Regions from separate parts of the Streptosporangium vulgare genome, predicted to be linked through region 2. Evidence: riboswitches for the same ligand, from Rfam matches in the RefSeq annotation. Region 2 holds a riboswitch; each other region holds the start of a gene.
What was found. Region 2 has a riboswitch for cyclic di-AMP ahead of ACFFRH_RS01570 (C40 family peptidase). Riboswitches for the same ligand answer to the same signal wherever they lie in the genome.
Positions count from the first base shown of each region.

Region 1: it holds a riboswitch for cyclic di-AMP, as region 2 does, so the genes downstream of both, ACFFRH_RS10120 (hypothetical protein) here and ACFFRH_RS01570 (C40 family peptidase) in region 2, are expected to answer to the same signal.
Region 3: it holds a riboswitch for cyclic di-AMP, as region 2 does, so the genes downstream of both, ACFFRH_RS13135 (CHAP domain-containing protein) here and ACFFRH_RS01570 (C40 family peptidase) in region 2, are expected to answer to the same signal.
Region 4: it holds a riboswitch for cyclic di-AMP, as region 2 does, so the genes downstream of both, ACFFRH_RS31250 (C40 family peptidase) here and ACFFRH_RS01570 (C40 family peptidase) in region 2, are expected to answer to the same signal.

Region 1 covers NZ_JBHMBS010000004.1:126,164-130,343, reverse strand. Annotated here, with positions in the region: gene ACFFRH_RS10130 (IclR family transcriptional regulator) at 1-658, opposite strand, end outside; gene ACFFRH_RS10125 (DUF4253 domain-containing protein) at 916-1,779, shown strand; cyclic di-AMP (ydaO/yuaA leader) riboswitch at 2,063-2,213, shown strand; gene ACFFRH_RS10120 (hypothetical protein) at 2,460-3,287, shown strand; gene ACFFRH_RS10115 (alpha/beta fold hydrolase) at 3,621-4,180, shown strand, end outside.
Region 2 covers NZ_JBHMBS010000001.1:357,127-361,306, forward strand. Annotated here, with positions in the region: gene ACFFRH_RS01565 (erythromycin esterase family protein) at 1-965, opposite strand, end outside; cyclic di-AMP (ydaO/yuaA leader) riboswitch at 1,523-1,682, shown strand; gene ACFFRH_RS01570 (C40 family peptidase) at 1,816-2,334, shown strand; gene ACFFRH_RS01575 (hypothetical protein) at 2,639-3,466, shown strand; gene ACFFRH_RS01580 (M48 family metallopeptidase) at 3,463-4,180, shown strand, end outside.
Region 3 covers NZ_JBHMBS010000005.1:244,639-248,818, forward strand. Annotated here, with positions in the region: gene ACFFRH_RS13130 (ABC transporter substrate-binding protein) at 1-560, opposite strand, end outside; gene ACFFRH_RS13135 (CHAP domain-containing protein) at 1,081-1,773, opposite strand; cyclic di-AMP (ydaO/yuaA leader) riboswitch at 1,792-1,930, opposite strand; gene ACFFRH_RS13140 (hypothetical protein) at 2,743-3,711, shown strand; gene ACFFRH_RS13145 (DUF6716 putative glycosyltransferase) at 3,827-4,180, shown strand, end outside.
Region 4 covers NZ_JBHMBS010000019.1:117,889-122,068, reverse strand. Annotated here, with positions in the region: gene ACFFRH_RS31260 (branched-chain amino acid aminotransferase) at 1-784, opposite strand, end outside; gene ACFFRH_RS31255 (3-isopropylmalate dehydrogenase) at 958-2,004, opposite strand; cyclic di-AMP (ydaO/yuaA leader) riboswitch at 2,145-2,378, shown strand; gene ACFFRH_RS31250 (C40 family peptidase) at 2,366-2,968, shown strand; gene serA (phosphoglycerate dehydrogenase) at 3,484-4,180, opposite strand, start outside.

The sequences.
Region 1 (4,180 bases), on a different contig from region 2:
CGTCGTTGTGGTTGAAGATCGGCGCCGCGACGCAGCGCACCTCGGGCTCGTTCTCCCGGTCGTCGACCGAGTAGCCCCGCTGCCGGATCCGGCCCAGCTCGGCGCGCAGGCGCGCGGCGTCGGTGATGGTGTACCGGGTGACGTGCGGCATCCCGGCGGCCACGATCTCCTCGACGGCCTCCTCCGGCTGCCAGGCGAGGATCGCCTTGCCCACGGCGGTGCGGTAGACGGGGTTGCGGCTGCCGATGCGCGAGGCCATGCGCACGTTGGTCTCGTTCTCGACCTTGTCGATGTAGACCACGTCGGGCGGGTCGTAGACCACGAGGTGGACGGTCTCCCTGACCTCCGCCATCAGGCGGTGCGACTCCTCGGCGGCGACCGTCCGCAGGTCGAGGGTGGACAGGTACGCCTGCCCGAGGCGCAGGGCGCCGCTGCCCAGCCGGTAGGCGCCGCTCTTGCGGTCGCGTTCCAGGAGCCTGGCCTCGATGAGCGGGGCGGTGAGCCGGAGCACCGTGCTCTTGGACAGGTCGAGCGCCTCGGCGAGCCGGGTGAGCGACAGGCCGTGGCCCGCGCCCGCGTGGTCGCGCACGTGCGCGAGGACGGCGAGGGCGCGGCGGAGCGAGGCCGACTGGTTGCGCTCGGGGGCGGGCCCACCCATCGCGGCCTCCCATGGTGATCCGGCAATCGAATACCTGGTCAAGGTAGGCGAGTACGCCGCCCCGCGGCCACTTTGCAGCACAACGTTCTGCACTGCACAACCGGCCGCGGGCAACCGGACGGGACGGGGACGGGCGGGTACCCACCCGGTTCCGTTCTCCGCGATACCGATAATTTTTGCCTGGACCAGGGCAGAACTGTCCCTCGGGATGGTTGACAGGCCAAAATTGGTCCGTGGCCAGGATCGGATCGGTAGAGATGAGCGATTGCGAGAGTGAGCGACTTCCGCCAGTTCTGGGTCAGCTGTTCGCCGATGGGGCCGACGGGAGCGAGGGCGGCGGCGAGACCGGGGAGGGCGTGGTCAGGAGGCTCTCGGTGGAGCTGCCACCGGGGGACGTGGTGTGGCCCGACCCCGGTTACGCTCAGCTCGCCGTCCGTCGCCGTCCGGCGTTCTGGCTCAGCGAGGTGGCGGTCTCCGGCGAGTACTGGGCCCGGCTGAGGGCCCAGCACGAGCGGTCGGGCCTGTGGCCGGTGCTGCTGGAGGACTCCGTCCAGCCCTGGTCGGCCGGCCAGATCGCCCCGGACACGGCCGGTCAGATCGACAACTACCACGCCGCCGCGTTCATGGCCGAGGTGTGGTCCGACTGGATCGCCAGGGCCAACCTCGACCAGCTCGAACTGCTCGACCCCTTCGGTCCCGAGTGTCCCGGCCCGGCCCCCTCGGGCAGGCTCGCCGCCGACCCCGGCGTGGTCGCCGACTGGTACGCCGGGCTGGTGGCCGAGCGCAGGACCCCGCTCGGGCTCGTCGCGGTCGAGCGCGGGGCCGACGCCCTCGCCGTCATGGGCTGGCAGGGCGCCCTGAACCACAACGAGTGGATGGTCCCGCTCGCGGCCGTCGTGCGGAGCTGGGAGGACAGGTTCGGGGTACGGGTGGTCGGCATGGGCTTCAACACCCTCGACCTCAGCGTCGCCGCGCCCCCGACGACCTCGGAGCACGCCCTGCACGTCGCCGCGGAGCACTGGACGTTCTGCCCCGACAGCATCATCCAGGGGGCCGGGAACCTCATCGACTACGCCGAGCAGATCAAGGGCAGGAACGCCTGGTCGTTCTGGTGGGACTGAGCGGAGCCTCTGGAGCGGGTGCCGGGACGGAGCCGGGAAACGAGGCCGGGAAACGAGGCCGGGAAACGGGGCCGGGGACGGGGTTCCGGAGGCGATTCCCGGCATGGGGGAGACATCCGTGCTGGTAGGACGGGTGTTGGTCTGACGGGGCGATCGATGAGGCTTCCTTGAAGGTTGTAGGTAGATCTTCTGGGGTTTTCATGGTGTTTGCTTTGCTTTGTCCGGTTTTGGTGGGTAGTGTCCAGGGTTATCGGTAGGCGACCTGCCCTTCACAAGAGGGAGCGGCCGGCCGACGTCGAATCCCGAGAGCCCGTACGGGCTCCGGAGCCGGGGAACCACGTTTCCGGGGTGAATCCGCCGCGACCGCGCGGCGGTAGGGCAACTCCACCGCCCGAACCCGTCAGCTAACCCGGTAGACGAGATGGAGAGGAGATCCCCTCATGGATCACCGCGTTACCACGTCGGTGCACCCCGTGTCCGCGCCGACCACCTGACTTTTCCCCCGTCCCCCCCGACCCCCCCGCCGCCCCGACCGCGGCATCCTCCAGATCGTGCTCCGCGTAGCGATTGCCTGAGATTCCGGCTACGCCCCCTTTTCCGACGAGCGCGTTCCCGCCAGTGCACCCCTCCGGTGTGTCGCACATGGCTGCCCCGTTCCCTCGCGAAAGAGCCTTTTCTCCATGCGCCTCTTCTTTGGTATGCACAAGAACGGCCTGAGCAAGTCCACCTGGCAGAACGACAATCCCCGCGGCAAGCGTCTCGCGGCCGCAGCCCTGGTCGGTGCGAGTGTCCTCGCCTCCGCCGGTGTCGCCCTGGCGCTGCCCGCCGCCACCTGCTTCGCCGCCACCGCCGACCCCGAGGTCGGCGTGGCGAAGGCCAGTGCCGAGACCGTTCTCCTCCAGGGCGCGACCACGGCCTCCTACTTCTGGGACGACTCCTCCGGCCGGGCCGGTGACACCGGGCTGCCCGCCAGCGGCAGGCCGATGCAGAAGGGCATGATCGCCAGCCCGAGCTGGCCCCTGCTCACCGAGGGCTACCTCATCTACAAGGGCAAGAAGGCCAAGTTCTTCGTCGGTGACCGTGGTCCGGGCTCGCCCTCGAACCAGGGCATCATGATCGACATCGACGCCAAGACCTTCGCCGACCTGACCGGTGGAAGGTTCAACGCCGGCACGCTCGGCGTGGACGGCAACGGCGGCATGGGCCACATCGACATCAAGTACGTGGTCACCAAGTGGGGCGGCGGTACGGGGATCAAGAACCACCCCGTCGCGTTCTCCACCGGTGCCTGGAACCGCAGGGACACCAGCCCGGCCAAGCCCCCGACGGTCGTCTTCGCCAAGGCCCAGGAGCTGGGGATAGGCGTGCAGACCCAGCTGGCGAGCGCCGCGGTCCGGCCGTGGGCCGGCAAGCCCAAGGTCATGGTCGAGCCCGCCTCCATGCACCTCCCGGCCGGCGTGGCCGCCATCGGTGCCCGCGCCGCCGAGATCGGCGCCGGGAAGAGCTGAGCCGGGGCCTGCGCCCCGCTGGAGCTCCCCCGTTCCGGCTTCCCCGGCGGAGCCCCTGCCCCGCCGGACCGCCCCGGCCGGAGCTCTCCCCGCTGGAGAGTCCGTCCCGTAGAAGCTCCCCCCGGAGCCCCGACCCCCGACCCCCGACCTACGGAGCCCCGACCCGCAGAGCCTCGACCCGCGGAGACCCTCTGCCGGAGACCCCCTGCGGGAGCCCTCCTGCGGGAGACCCCTTGCCGGAGATCCTCCGCCGGAGACCTCACCCCGCCGGTGGCCCGCTTTCCCCCGAATGGCATTCTGTCCCGCGGAACCAGCAAGGACGGTAGGAGCGCCATGACTCTGCGGGCCCCGGCGAACGGTATCGAGATCGCCTACGACACCTTCGGCTCCCCGGGGGCCCGTCCCCTCCTGCTGATCACGGGCCTCGGTTGCCAGCTGATCCAGTGGGACGAGAGGTTCTGCGCGCTGCTCGCCGGCCGCGGGTACCACGTGGTGCGTTTCGACAACCGCGACAGCGGCGAGAGCACCCACCTGGACGGGGCGGGGACGCCCGCCCTGGACGGGAGCGGGGAGGTCCCCTACCTGCTGGACGACATGGCCGACGACGCCGCCGGACTGCTCGACGCGCTCGGCTGGGACACGGCCCACGTGATCGGCCTCTCGATGGGCGGGATGATCGCGCAGTCACTCGCGATCCGCCACCCGCGCCGGGTGCGCAGCCTCACCTCGATCATGTCCACCCCGAGCCCGCGGGCCGCCCTGCTGACCGACCCGGACGTGCTCCTGCCGGCCTTCACGCCCGACCGCGAGAGCGCGGTCCGGCGGGCCCTCGACAACTGCGCGGCCGTCGGCTCGCCCGGCTACCCGTTCGACCGGGAGTGGAACGCCGAGAT
Region 2 (4,180 bases):
CCGCGCAGCGACTCCTCGGCGGTCGCGTCCTCGCTCCGGGCGTGGACGTAGCGGTTCACCCGGTAGGCGTCCGGCCAGTCGGCTTCCGCCGCCACGGCGCAGAACCCCTTCTCCTCGATGAGGCGCCGCGTCATCCGCGCGCGCGCCGCGTAGAACTCGTGGGTGCCGTGGGATGCCTCGCCGATCAGCACGAAGCGCGCATCGCCGACCAGGTCGAACAGTAGGTGATCATCCGGTGCGCCGTCCTCGGTGGGGCGTGCCTCCGACCGGATGACGGTCACGTCGGTGGCCACCCGCGCGCCCGTCGCGGCCGGGTGCGACCTCGACGCGGCGCGGAGAAGGTCGTGCACCTCCGCGTCGGTCGTCTGGGAGAAGTCCCAGTACGACTGCCCGACCGCGAGGAAGGGCGACGGCGTGGTGGCGCAGACGACCTCGTCCACCACGGCGGTGAGGTCTTGACACGTGGACTCCGGCGCGGCCGGCACGGCGACGACGATCCTGGCGGGGCGGGAGCGGCGCAGGGCGTTCAGGGCGGCCCGCATGCTCGCACCCGTCGCGAGGCCGTCATCCACCACGATGACGGTCCTGCCCGCGAGGTCCGGTGGCGGGCGCCCCTCACGATAGGTCTGCTCGCGCCGGAGCAGTTCCCGCCCCTCGCGCTGGGCGACCTGCCGGATGGTCTCCGGTGAGATGCCGAGGCCCCTGACGATGTCCTCGTTGAGGACGACGACCCCACCGCTGGAGATCGCCCCCATCGCGAGCTCCTCCCTTCCGGGAGCGCCGAGCTTGCGGACGAGGAAGACGTCGAGCGGGGCGTCCAGGGCCATGGCGATCTCGTACGCCACCGGTACGCCGCCCCGGGGCAGTCCCAGGACGACGAGGCCGGGTCGGCCCCGGTACCTCTCGAGGAGACCCGCGAGTACTCGGCCCGCGTCGCGTCGGTCCTGGAACAAGCGGTTCGACATCGCTACCGCCTCCTTGAGATGACGTGGCCATACCCCACCAAAAACCCGCCAAACGGACACATATCCCCCGGGTGTGACGGCGCTCTGACGCCTCAGGCGCTCAAGGGAGAGCCCTTCCGGTCACAGTGTGAAAGGCCGCCGGATTCGAGATCGTCGAGGCGGGCTTCCGGGAGTCGATCTACGGCGCCTACGGGTGTGTGAGGCGCTGAGGCCGCCCGGCCGGATCGCCCGGGACCGGTCCATCGGCGAGGTTCAAACCTCAATCGGTGCGATGTGATGAATATTACATAAATCGCTATTTGTCGGCGTGGCGACGGACGTGTGACGAGAGTCATATCTCAATAGCATAAATGGCCATTAAGCAGGGGTAACAGGAAGATCAAGATGGCCGTCCGGTCATCCGATTTGGCGAATGCTTTGCCGAAAGTTGGAGATCGGGGTAACTTCTGGCGTCGCGACGTGCAAGCCACGCCGTCGCGGTGAATGTCGGTCTTCGGGCCGGTGTCCCTATAGAAATCCAATCGGTCGCCGTGCCCCCACCCGGGGGCAGGGCTCATCACGGCGGCCCGCCGAATCTATGCAGCCAGGAGGCATGGAACCGGGGACCCAAAAGGCCCAGCACAGCGTGGCCAGGGGTGAATCGGCGCATTTGTGCCGTAGGGCATCTTCCAAGCCCGAACCCGTCAGCTAACCCGGTAGGCATCAGTGGAAGTCCCAAGGAGAAATCCTGTCTACCACCCCGCACAACCCCCGTCTGTCGCGCCTTTTCCGCCTTTCCCTCGGCGGTATCGCCCTCACCCTGACCGCCTCAGCCGGAGCGGTCACCCTGGGGTCCACGGCGGCGCAGGCGGTGGCGGACGGCCCCTCGGAGATACTGTTCAACAGCGCGGCCGGTGTTTCCGAGAAGGCCGAGAGCACCACGAAGACCGCCTCTCAGGCCGGGACCAAGGCCACGTCCAAGGCCAAGGCCAAGGGCAAGACCAGGAAGAGCAGGGCGGCACTGCAGAAGGTCCGGGCCGGCAAGGCGGTCTCGGCGGCCAAGAAGCAGATCGGCGATCCGTACCGGTGGGGAGCCTCCGGCCCCGGAGCGTTCGACTGCTCGGGGCTCGTCCGATACGCCTGGCGCAAGGCGGGCGTGTCCCTTCCCAGGATCACGCACAGCCAGTACAGGTCGATCAAGAAGAAGGTCCCGTGGAGCAAGTTGCACCCCGGTGACCTGCTGTTCTTCAGCGGGAAGGGCCATGTCGGCATGTACGTCGGCAAGGGCAGGATGGTCCACTCGCCGAGCAGCGGCAAGACGGTTCGTATCGTGAGGCTGGCGGGCTACTACAGGTCCTCCTTCGCCGGAGCGGTACGGCCCGGGGCCTGAGCCCCGCACGGAACCCGGAACCCGCACGTGAGCCCGGACTCCCCACGGAACCCGTGCTCACGCGCGTGAACACGGGGCTCCCTGCGGAACCCGGGACCCGCGCGTGAGCCCGGGGCTCCGTACGAACCCGGGACCCGCGCGTGAGCACGGAGCCCGGGTAGGGAGCCCGAGCCCGCGTCCGGGCACGCGCTCGGGCACGCGCCGGGCATCTGCCCGAGCGTCTGCCCGAGCACGGAAAAGCGGCCCCGGCCCTCCACCAGGAGGGCCGGGGCCGCTCCATGCCGGTCGAGTACCATCGGCTCGTATGTCCGTCCCGAAAGGGCGTCGCGCCGTGCTCGCCGGGATGCTGGCGCTGATGAGCGCCGGTCCGTTCGCCGGGACGGGACCCCTCCTGGCCGGAGCCGCCCCGCTCCTCCCGTACGGCCCCCGCGACCCGGGTGATCTCCGCGACCTGTGGCCGGGCGCCGCCGTCACCGTCCGGGGCGAGCACTCCCTCGTGATCGGCCACGGTGTCCCCGCCGCCGTCCTGCGTGATCTGGCGGCCAGGGCCGACCGGGCCCGCGCGACGATCGCGGCGATCTGGGGGCCGGCCCCCGCGGTGATCCTCTTTCCCGGCACCGACGCCGAGGCCGCGGCGCTCGCCGGGGCCGGGAGCACCCGCGGCCTGGCTGCGATGGCGACCCGGGACCGGGTGATCGTCCTGCCGTCGGGATACGCCCGGCTCACCGAGACCGGCAGGGACGTGGTGATCACCCACGAGCTCGCCCACGTGGCCACCGGCGCGACCCGCGGCGGCCGGGTGCCGATGTGGCTGTCGGAGGGCTTCGCCGACTACGCGGGCTACCGCGACGCCGGGATCGCGGTGCGCACGGCCGCCGCCGAGCTGGCCGCCGAGGTGCGCTCGGGCGTCCTGCCCGCCCGGCTCCCCGGCCCGGCCGACTTCGCCCCCGGCGCGCCGAGGCTCGCGCAGGCGTACGAGGAGGCGTGGCTCGCCTGCCGGTTCGTCGCGGAGCGCTTCGGGGAGAAGGCCCTGGTGAGGCTCTACGGTAGCGATGTCGGGAGCACGCTCGGCCTGCCGGTGGCCGAGTTCACCGGAGCCTGGCGCGACTACCTCAGGAAGGAACTCACGTGACGCTGAGCACGACGGACACGCCCTCGGGCGTGCGGTCGGCGGGGTGGGCGCTGGCCGTGCTGGGGGTGGTCACGCTGGCGGTCGTGGCGTTCAGCACGCCCTGGAGCGTGCTGCCGGAGGGGGCCCCGGCCGTCGTCCCCGACCCGGTCCGCGACTTCACCGCCGAGCAGATCGCCAGGGCCGAGAGGTTCGACGCGCTGGTCAGCCTTCCCGGTTACCTGTCGCTCGGCCTGACGCTTCTCGTGGCGGGGGTGCTGGTGGCCACTCCGCTGGGCGCGCGGCTCGTCGACCGGCTGCCGGGGCGATGGTGGCTGCGGGCGCTCCTCGGCGTGCTGGCGCTGTCGGTGGCCGTGGCGATCCTGCGCTGGCCCCTGGGGATGTGGTCGGAGAGCTACCTGCGCGAGTTCGGGCTGTCCACCCAGACCTGGCCGGCCTGGGCGGCCGACCGGGCGAAGAGCACCGGCATCGGCACGGCGCTGACCGCGATCATGGTGCTGGCGGTGATCGCCCTGGCGCGGCGCTACCGGCGCTGGTGGATCCCCGCGGCGGCCGGGGCCTTCGTCCTGACCGTGGCCGCCTCCTTCGCCTACCCGGTGCTCATCGAGCCGGTCTTCAACGACTTCAGGCCGCTGGAGGCCGGGCGGCTGCGCGACGACCTGCTCGCCATGGCCACCAGGGACGGCGTGCCGGTCGAGAACGTGCTCGTCGCCGACG
Region 3 (4,180 bases), on a different contig from region 2:
ACCTCCTCGCGGTCGGTGGGCAGGCCCGCCTTCTCGAACAGGTCCTTGCGGTAGCACATGGTCATGCCACCGATGTCGGTGCCCACGGCGAAGAGCTTGTTGTCGGCGTTGATGCCGTTGTCCCACTTCGCCGCGGGGAAGTCGGCCTTGCGGCTGTCCAGCCCGTACTCGGCGAGGTCGGTGAAGAACTGCGGGCGGGCCTTCATGAGGCCCATCGCGCCCTCGTCCAGGGCGATGATGTCGGCCGCGCCGCTGCCCGCCTGTAGACGCTGGAGCAGTTGCGGGAGGTAGACGTCCTCGAACCGGTCGGTCAGGTTCTGGTACTTGACCTGGATGTTCGGGTGCGCCGCGTTCCACGTCTCCACGGCCTTGTCGTAGCCGAAGTTCTCGCCGCCGCCGAAGGTGTGCACGGTGATGGTCACCGGCTCGGCCGGTGCGGCGGAGCCGCCGTCCGCGGCTGTCTTGGCGGGCTCGCTGGAGCTACACGACGTGATGGCCAGGGCGGTGGCCGCCATGACCGCGACGGCGGCGAGCTTGCCGTGTCGCTTGTTGTTCAACATTCCGGACCCCTCTCAGGTGGTCGCCCGAATCATTGGGAGGCGACATCGCGGACCGGTCCCCGACAAACGCGGTCCTCGTGACGAGGTCGTTCCTCAATGTGCTTTGGGAGCGCTCCCACGAAGAGTGGACGATGGGCAACCAGGACGTCAATATGCCGAAACTCAACCGTTACATCCGGCCGTTTTAGGCGGGACTATTAGCAGCAAACCTACCCAAACGTCTCATCGAGGTGATTGGGAGCGCTCCCATCTCACGGACATACAGTCGGGGCATTTCGTGTCCGTGCGTGGCCGGGGTGCCGTCGGCAGGGCCGGGAGGGGCGCACCCGCCGGGTGCCGGCGGAAGGCTGTCAAGGGCGTGTCAGGGCGAGGGGGGCGGTAGGAACGCCCCCGGGGGCGTCGCCGGACGGAGCGACGCCCCCGGGGGCGTGTGGAGCGGGCCGCCGTTCGCCGGCGGACGGCCGTGGGGCCGGGAGGCCCGCGCCGTGGGAGGATGACGGGCGCGGGCGGCGGGGGTGGATCAGTTGGAGTAGACGGGGTAGCCGTAGCCGACGACCTGGGAGATGGGCCGGACGCGCTGCTCGACGTCGCCGTTGCCGGTGTTGCCCTCGATCGTGGTGATCGTGCCGTCTCCGTTGTCGTTCTTCACGAAGCCGACGTGGTCGATGCCGTCGATGCTCTTGCCACCGGCCCAGTCGAAGTAGACGACGGCGCCGGGGGTGGGGATGGTGCCCCAGTGCCCGTTGTTCTTGAACCACTTGGCGTGGGCCACGGTGTAGGCGTCCCAGCCCATCGTGGGGCGGATGCCGGCCATCTCGCCGACCCAGGAGACGAACATCGCGCACCAGGGGGCGTTGGCGTAGTCGTACACGTTACGGCCGCCGTCGCGGGCGAGGGTCTCCTTGGCGCGGGGGCTCGACATGTACCAGGAGTGGAACTTGGTGCCGCCGCCCTGGGCGTTCTCGCGGACGCCGATCTGCTTGGAGGCGATGTCCAGGACCTTCGCCGCGGAGACCTTGGGGAGCCTTTCGGCCGCGATCTGGAGGGGGGTCTTCGCGGCCTTGGCGTCCTGGGCCTTGGTGTCGACGGGCGGGGCGTTCACGACGCCGTGTCCGTCGGCAAGTGCGGTGCCGGTGGCGCCGGTCGCCAGGGCGACGCACGCGCCCAGGATGGCGCATGCCGCGCGGGGAGTGGAGATGAGGCGATGGGTCATGCGGGGGTTCGACTCCTTGCTTCGCTTCCATTCCGCCTACCGGGTTAGCTGACGGGTTCGGGCTGGGAAGTGCCCTACGGCGCACAGGTGCGCTGATTCACCCCAGGAACGTGGTTCCCCGGTTCCGCAGACCTCGCGGATTCGGCGGCCGTGCTCACCATCGGTGGAAGGAGCTCCGCCAGGTGGGACACGGTCGGGCAATGTGACGGCAATGCACAGACCTTGGTAGACCTAGGCAATCGCCATGAATAGGACGAAGGTACGTCAGACGGACAGACGATTACAAGTAGGACATATTGCCCTGACTTGGGAATACGTATGAACCGGGAAGGTGTTGCCGGGTGCCGCCCGGCGGGAGGGGTGAGGTGAGGCGACCCTGTCCGTGCCTCGTCCCGGTGGACGGAGGGACGGCCCTTCGAGGCCGGAATCCCCTGCCTCCGCGGCGATCCGGGTTCTCCGGACCCGCCCGCGGCCCCCGGGTCGAGGGGTGCTACGACGCGCGGGTGAGGGTCCTGGCCGGAGGCGGCGCATCCGGTCAAATGTCGAACATGTTTTCGATAGTAAAAAGTATTCGGATGGTAGGGGTTCTCCCATGGGAGGTCCGGGGCCGGTGTGCCGGATCCGGCGGCTCCAGGCTCGTGCCCGGGGGAGTTTCCCCAGCTCAGGGCGGTGATGGAGAGGGGTGAGCGGGTCTCGCCGCCCGGAGGGTAAAGCGACGCGCTCGGCGGGGTCCCGCGGCCCCGGGAAAGTAAAGGTGCCGAGTAAAGGAACACGCTTTCCCCCAGGCCCCGCCGAGCACGCGGGTAAAGACCGGACGATCATCCACAAGCGCGCGTGGTCGGCTGTTCACCCGCAGTTCCCGGGCGCTTAAGGACACCGGGTTAGGTTGTGGCAGTCGTGAACGGGTCATCGCCCGGCGTGGAGGACGGCCGAGACCACGCGCGGGATCAGGGTTCGGCCGTTGCCTGGGTGGAGTCCCCGCTGCAGATGCTCTGCGCGGTGGAGGCCCATCATGCCGGGCTGCTCGGCGCCCGCAGCCATCTCGTGCCCAGGGCGAAACTCCGCCCGCTGGCCGTGACGGGCCGCGAGCTGGGCCGTCTCACCCTGCCCAGAGGGCTGGAGCTCACCGCGGCCAGGCCGGACATGCCCCGGCCGCGCCGGGGCGAGACCTGGGTGGTGGGCGACGCCTTCTCCGGCAAGGTCCAGTTCCGCTGGCTCACCGCGCTCCCCGGCCGGATCGTGATCGTCGACGACGGTCTCGCCACCATCAGGCTCCTGGAACTGCTCACCGGCAGACTGGGAACGCCCCTGCTGAGGGCGAGGGCGAAGGTCGGAAGGCTCAGGACCGCCCTCGGCGCGGCGGCCGGGCTCAGGCTGCGCGCCGCCGCCCGCTCGGGACGGCTGTCGATCTTCACCGCGCTGCCCGTCCCTCCCGACCTGGCGAAGGCGGTACGCGCGGGGGGAGCCGAGCTGGTCACCCACGACTTCGCCTGGCTGCGGTCCCAGCCGCTGCGCGGGCCCCGTCCCGAGGAGCGCACCGTCGTCCTCGGGACCTCGCTGGTCCGCAACGGCCTGATCCACCGCGACCGCTACTTCACCTGGCTGGCCGGGCTCGGTTCGGCCGGTCCGGTGGCCTACTTCCCGCACCGCCGCGAGGATCCCGACGACCTCGCCCGGGTCGGGGAGCAGCCGGGGATCACCGTCTACGACGGCGGGACCCCCGCCGAGATGACCCTGCGCGGGCTCGCCGCCGAGCAGCGGGTGCTCAGCCTGCCCTCCACCGCGGTCACCTCCCTGCGGGTCCTGCTCTCGGCCCGGGGCGTCGCCGTGGAGACGGTGGACGTCCCCGACGAGTGGTGGACGGCCGAGGCGGTTCCCTCACTCCGCTCGCACCTGTCGAGGTTCGCCCACCACGACACGGGAGTCACCGGGTCATGACCCCGTGGCCGACGCCCGGCGGGCTCGCCGCCCGCGGGCCGCGCGCCGCGCTTCTATGCCTACGAAACCGTACGAAAACCGCGCGAAACCGGGGATTCCCCGCCGGAGGTTCTCTTTGAAGGTCCTGGCCGTGGCCGACTCCGACTCCTACCTGAAGTGGGCGGCCTGCCTGCTGAGGGACCTGCCCTCGGGCTGCGAGACGGAGCTGGCGGTCGTCCGTACCCCCATCACCCCGTCGCCGGCGCAGATCCACGCCGCCGTCGCCGGCTCGGCGGCCGACCCGCCCGTGCTCTCGGCCCGCGCGCTGCGCAGGTCCGCGGAGCGTCTGCGGCCCGACGTGGTGCTCGTCGCCTGTACGGGGCCCGTGGTGGACGTGCTGGCCGGTGAGGTGCTGGCCGGGTTGCGGCCCCGGCCGGTGTTCGTCTCTGGGCTGCCGGGCATCTCCGTGCCCGCCACCGAGAAGGCGTGG
Region 4 (4,180 bases), on a different contig from region 2:
TTCCGGTGAGCGCGGGGGTGAGCAGGCGGTCACCGTAGACGAAGAACAGGTTCATCCCGCCCATCTCCTCGACGTAGCGGTGCTCGCCCGCGTCGAGCCAGACCACCTGGTCACAGCCCTGCTCGACGGCCTGGCGCTGGGCCACGAAGGCCGCCGCGTAGTTGCCGCCGCACTTGGCGAAGCCGGTGCCGCCGGGGGCCGCGCGGGTGTACTCGGTGGAGAGCCAGACCGTGACGGCCTTTCCCCCGCCGAAGTAGGCCGCCGCCGGGGAGGCGATGACCATGTACTTGTAGGTCCTGGACGGGTAGTTGACACCGAGCGCCGGCTGCGTCGCGATCATGAAGGGGCGCAGGTAGAGGCTGTGTCCCGGCGTGGTCGGGACCCACTCCCGGTCGGTCTGGACGAGCAGCTCCAGCGACTCGACGAACGTCTCCTCGGGCAGCTCGGGCATCGCCATCCGCGCCGCGGAGGTGTTGAAGCGCGCGGCGTTCGCCTCCGGCCGGAAGGTCACGATCGAGCCGTTCTCCTGGCGGTAGGCCTTGAGCCCCTCGAAGAGCTCCTGCGCGTAGTGGAAGACCGACGTCGCGGGGTCGAGGCTGAGCGGGCCGTACGGCACGAGCTTGGCGTCGTGCCAGCCCTGCCCCTCGGTGTAGTCGATCGAGATCATGTGGTCGGTGAAGACCTGACCGAACCCCGGGCTCGCCAGTACCTGCTCGCGCTCTGCCGCGGTGCGAGCGTGGTCGGAGAGCTGCACGTCGAAGCTGAGCTTCTGAGCGGTGGTCATCGCACGGATCCTTCTCTTGGTGTCTGGCTTACCCTTGGGTCCATTCTGCGTCGGACCGGGTAACGGGAAACTACTCCATCCATGCCGAAAACCGGCACTGCTGGAGAAACAAAAACGCGCCTGGCGGCTCAGGTGAGCCGCCGGGCGCGTCGGGGTCGAGGAGGGCGGCTTCCTCAGCCGGCTACTCGGGCGGTGATGTCGTCGCCGATCTCACGGGTGGTCCGGCCGACTCGGCCGGCCGGCCGCTCGACCAGGTCGTCGGCGACGGCCTGCTCGACCCTGGCGGCCTCGGCGGCCAGGCCCAGGTGGTCGAGGAGCATGGCGACCGACAGGATCGTGGCGGTCGGGTCGGCCTTGCCCTGGCCCGCGATGTCGGGGGCGCTGCCGTGGACCGGCTCGAACATGCTCGGCGCGGTGCGGTCGGGGTTGACGTTGCCGCTGGCCGCCAGGCCGATGCCACCGGCGATCGCCGCGCCGATGTCGGTGAGGATGTCGCCGAAGAGGTTGTCGGTGACGATCACGTCGAAGCGCTCGGGCTGGCTGACGAAGAACATCGAGGCCGCGTCGACGTGACAGTAGTCGGTCTGGACGTCGGGGTACTCCAGGCCGACGCGGTCGAAGGTGCGGGCCCAGAGGTCACCGGCGTAGGTGAGCACGTTGGTCTTGTGGACCAGCGTCAGCTTCCTGCGGGGGCGGCCCTGCGCCTTGTCGAAGGCGTAGCGCACGACGCGCTCGACGCCGTAGGCGGTGTTCAGCGACTCCTGGGTGGCGATCTCCTGCGGCGTGCCCCGGCGCATGACGCCACCCGCCCCGGCGTACGGGCCCTCGGTGCCCTCACGGACGACGATCATGTCGATGTCCTCGGGGCGGGCCTTGCCCAGCGGCGTCTCGACGCCGGGGAAGAGCTTGACCGGCCGGAGGTTCACGTAGTGGTCGAGCTGGAAGCGGAGCTTGAGCAGCAGGTCGCGCTCCAGGACGCCCGGGGGCACGCTGGGGTCGCCGACCGCGCCGAGCAGGATCGCGTCGTATCCGCGCAGCTCTTCGAGGACCGTGTCGGGCAGGGTCTCGCCGGTCTCGTGGTAGCGCTTGGCGCCGAGGTCGTAGGTGGTGGTCTCCACCTTCGTGCCGACCGCTTCGAGGACCTTCAGTCCCTCGGTGACGACCTCGACTCCGATTCCGTCCCCGGGGATGACCGCCAGGCGAATGTTACGCGAATCCATGCAGGCACCTTACCGGTCCGTCTCGGTGATCGAACACCGGTCTCATTCCCCGGACGCATCCGCCCGGCGAGCCGCCTGATCACTTTGTCCTTCTTTGCTAGGTATTGACCGTTTCGTGAGGTTTGGTTATGGTCCTCCCATTCACATCACTGCCTAATCCGTACGGGCCCTCCCCTTACCGGGCCCGTACGGAGCCGGGGAACCACTCTTTACGGGATCTACCTGACCCCGGGAACCCCGCTCCTCCCCCGGAGCGCCGTTCCCGGCCGTCATCAGGTGGATTCCTTGGGGCGAATCAGCGCGTTCTCGCGCCGTAGGGCGGCCTCCACGCCCGAGTCCGACAGCTCACCCGGCCGGCCTTATGGAAGGAACCATCCTGTCCGGCACAGTTCTCCCCCGCGTCCTGTCCATCTCCGCATCCATGATCGTCGCCGGCGCCGCGGTGTGCGCGACCTCACCCGCCGCCCTGGCCGCCTCTCCTCCCCCCGCCCCCGGGCCCGCCGCACTCAACGCCCCCGCGCTGAAAGAGGCCCTGAAGGCCGTGGCCGTCAAGCCCGCCTGGCAGAAAGCCGTGAAGTGGGCCATGTCCAAGCGTGGAACGCCCTACGTCTGGGGCGGCACCGGCCACGGCGGATTTGATTGCTCCGGCCTGATGCTCCGCGCCTACGGCGCCGCCGGGATCAAGCTCCCCCGCGTCACCAACGACCAGTACGCCGCCTTCTCCAAGAAGATCGCCTGGAAGGATCTCAAGCCCGGTGACCTGGTCTTCTTCAGCGGCCTCGGCCACGTAGGCATGATCACAAAGCCCGGTTACATGGTTCACGCCCCGCGGACCGGCGACGTGGTCAAGGAGGAGAAACTCGACTCCTGGCGCCGCGACTCCTTCGCAGGCGCGGTGCGCCCCGACCCGCAGGGGGTTCAGCTGGCCAGGCGGGTCGAGCTCGCGACCGAGACCGGCGGATGAGACACGCCGGCGGATCACCGCCGGGAGGCCGTGGAGACCCCGGCGGCGAGAACGGGTTCAGCGGGTGGGGGCACCACCGTTGTCCCTGCGGTCCAGAGCGGTCTGGAGCGCGTCGGTGGCCTCGTTCTCGGTCTCGTCGGGACGGTTCCAGGGATACATGTCGTACATGGCGAATCTCGTCTCGGTCGCATGCCAGCAAGGAAGATGGTCGAGACTCCGGTCGGGACTCCGACCAGGCCTGATGTCGCGGGTCCGGATCACGGACCGGCGGCGGGGGCTTGGAGCCGGCACGCGCCACGACACCGCGGCGAGTCGCCGGCCTGCCCCTGTCAGGCCTCGCCGCGGCAGGTAGGAATTACGAGAACCTGGCGCATTTCATCCAGGCTACCTGGCCGCGGAAACACCGTCTCGTCCGGTGTACACACTTCTCACATGCTGAGACGAGATGTGGCCGCCGCCCCGGTCTCCGGCCCCCCCCCCGCCCCCGGGGCCGCCGGCCACATGAGCCGTTCCGGCTAGTCGGCCAGGTCGACCGATCGGCCGCTGTCGGCGCCGATCTCCGAGCCGATCTGGTCGATCACCTCGGCCGGGATGGCGGTGTCGACGGTGAGCGCGATGAGCGCCTTGCCGCCCTTGACGTCACGGGCCACCTGCATCGAGGCGATGTTGATCGAGTGGTCGCCGAGGATGCGGCCGACCACGCCGACGATGCCGGGCCGGTCGGTGTAGGTGAAGAACGACAGGTGGTCGGTCGGCTCGATCTCCATCTGGTAGCCGTTGACCTCGACGATCTTCGTGATCTGCCTCGGCCCGGACAGGGTGCCCGAGACCGAGACCGCGCGGCCGTCGGCGAGGACGCCGCGGACCGTCACGACGTTGCGCCAGTCGGGGCTCTCGGAGCTGGTGATCAGCTCGACCGACACGCCGCGGTCCTTGGCCAGCAGCGGGGCGTTGACGTAGGTGACCGAGTCCTCGACCACGTCGGTGAAGACGCCCTTGAGCGCGGCCAGCTCCAGCACGCGGACGTCGTGGGAGGCGATCTCGCCGCGCACCTCGACGTCGAGCTTGGTGGCGACCTCGCCCGCGAGGGCGGTGAACACCCGGCCGAGCTTCTCGGCGAGCGGCAGGCCCGGCTTGACGTCCTCGGCGACGGCGCCGCCCTGGACGTTGACCGCGTCCGGCACGAACTCCCCGGCGAGCGCGAGCTTCACG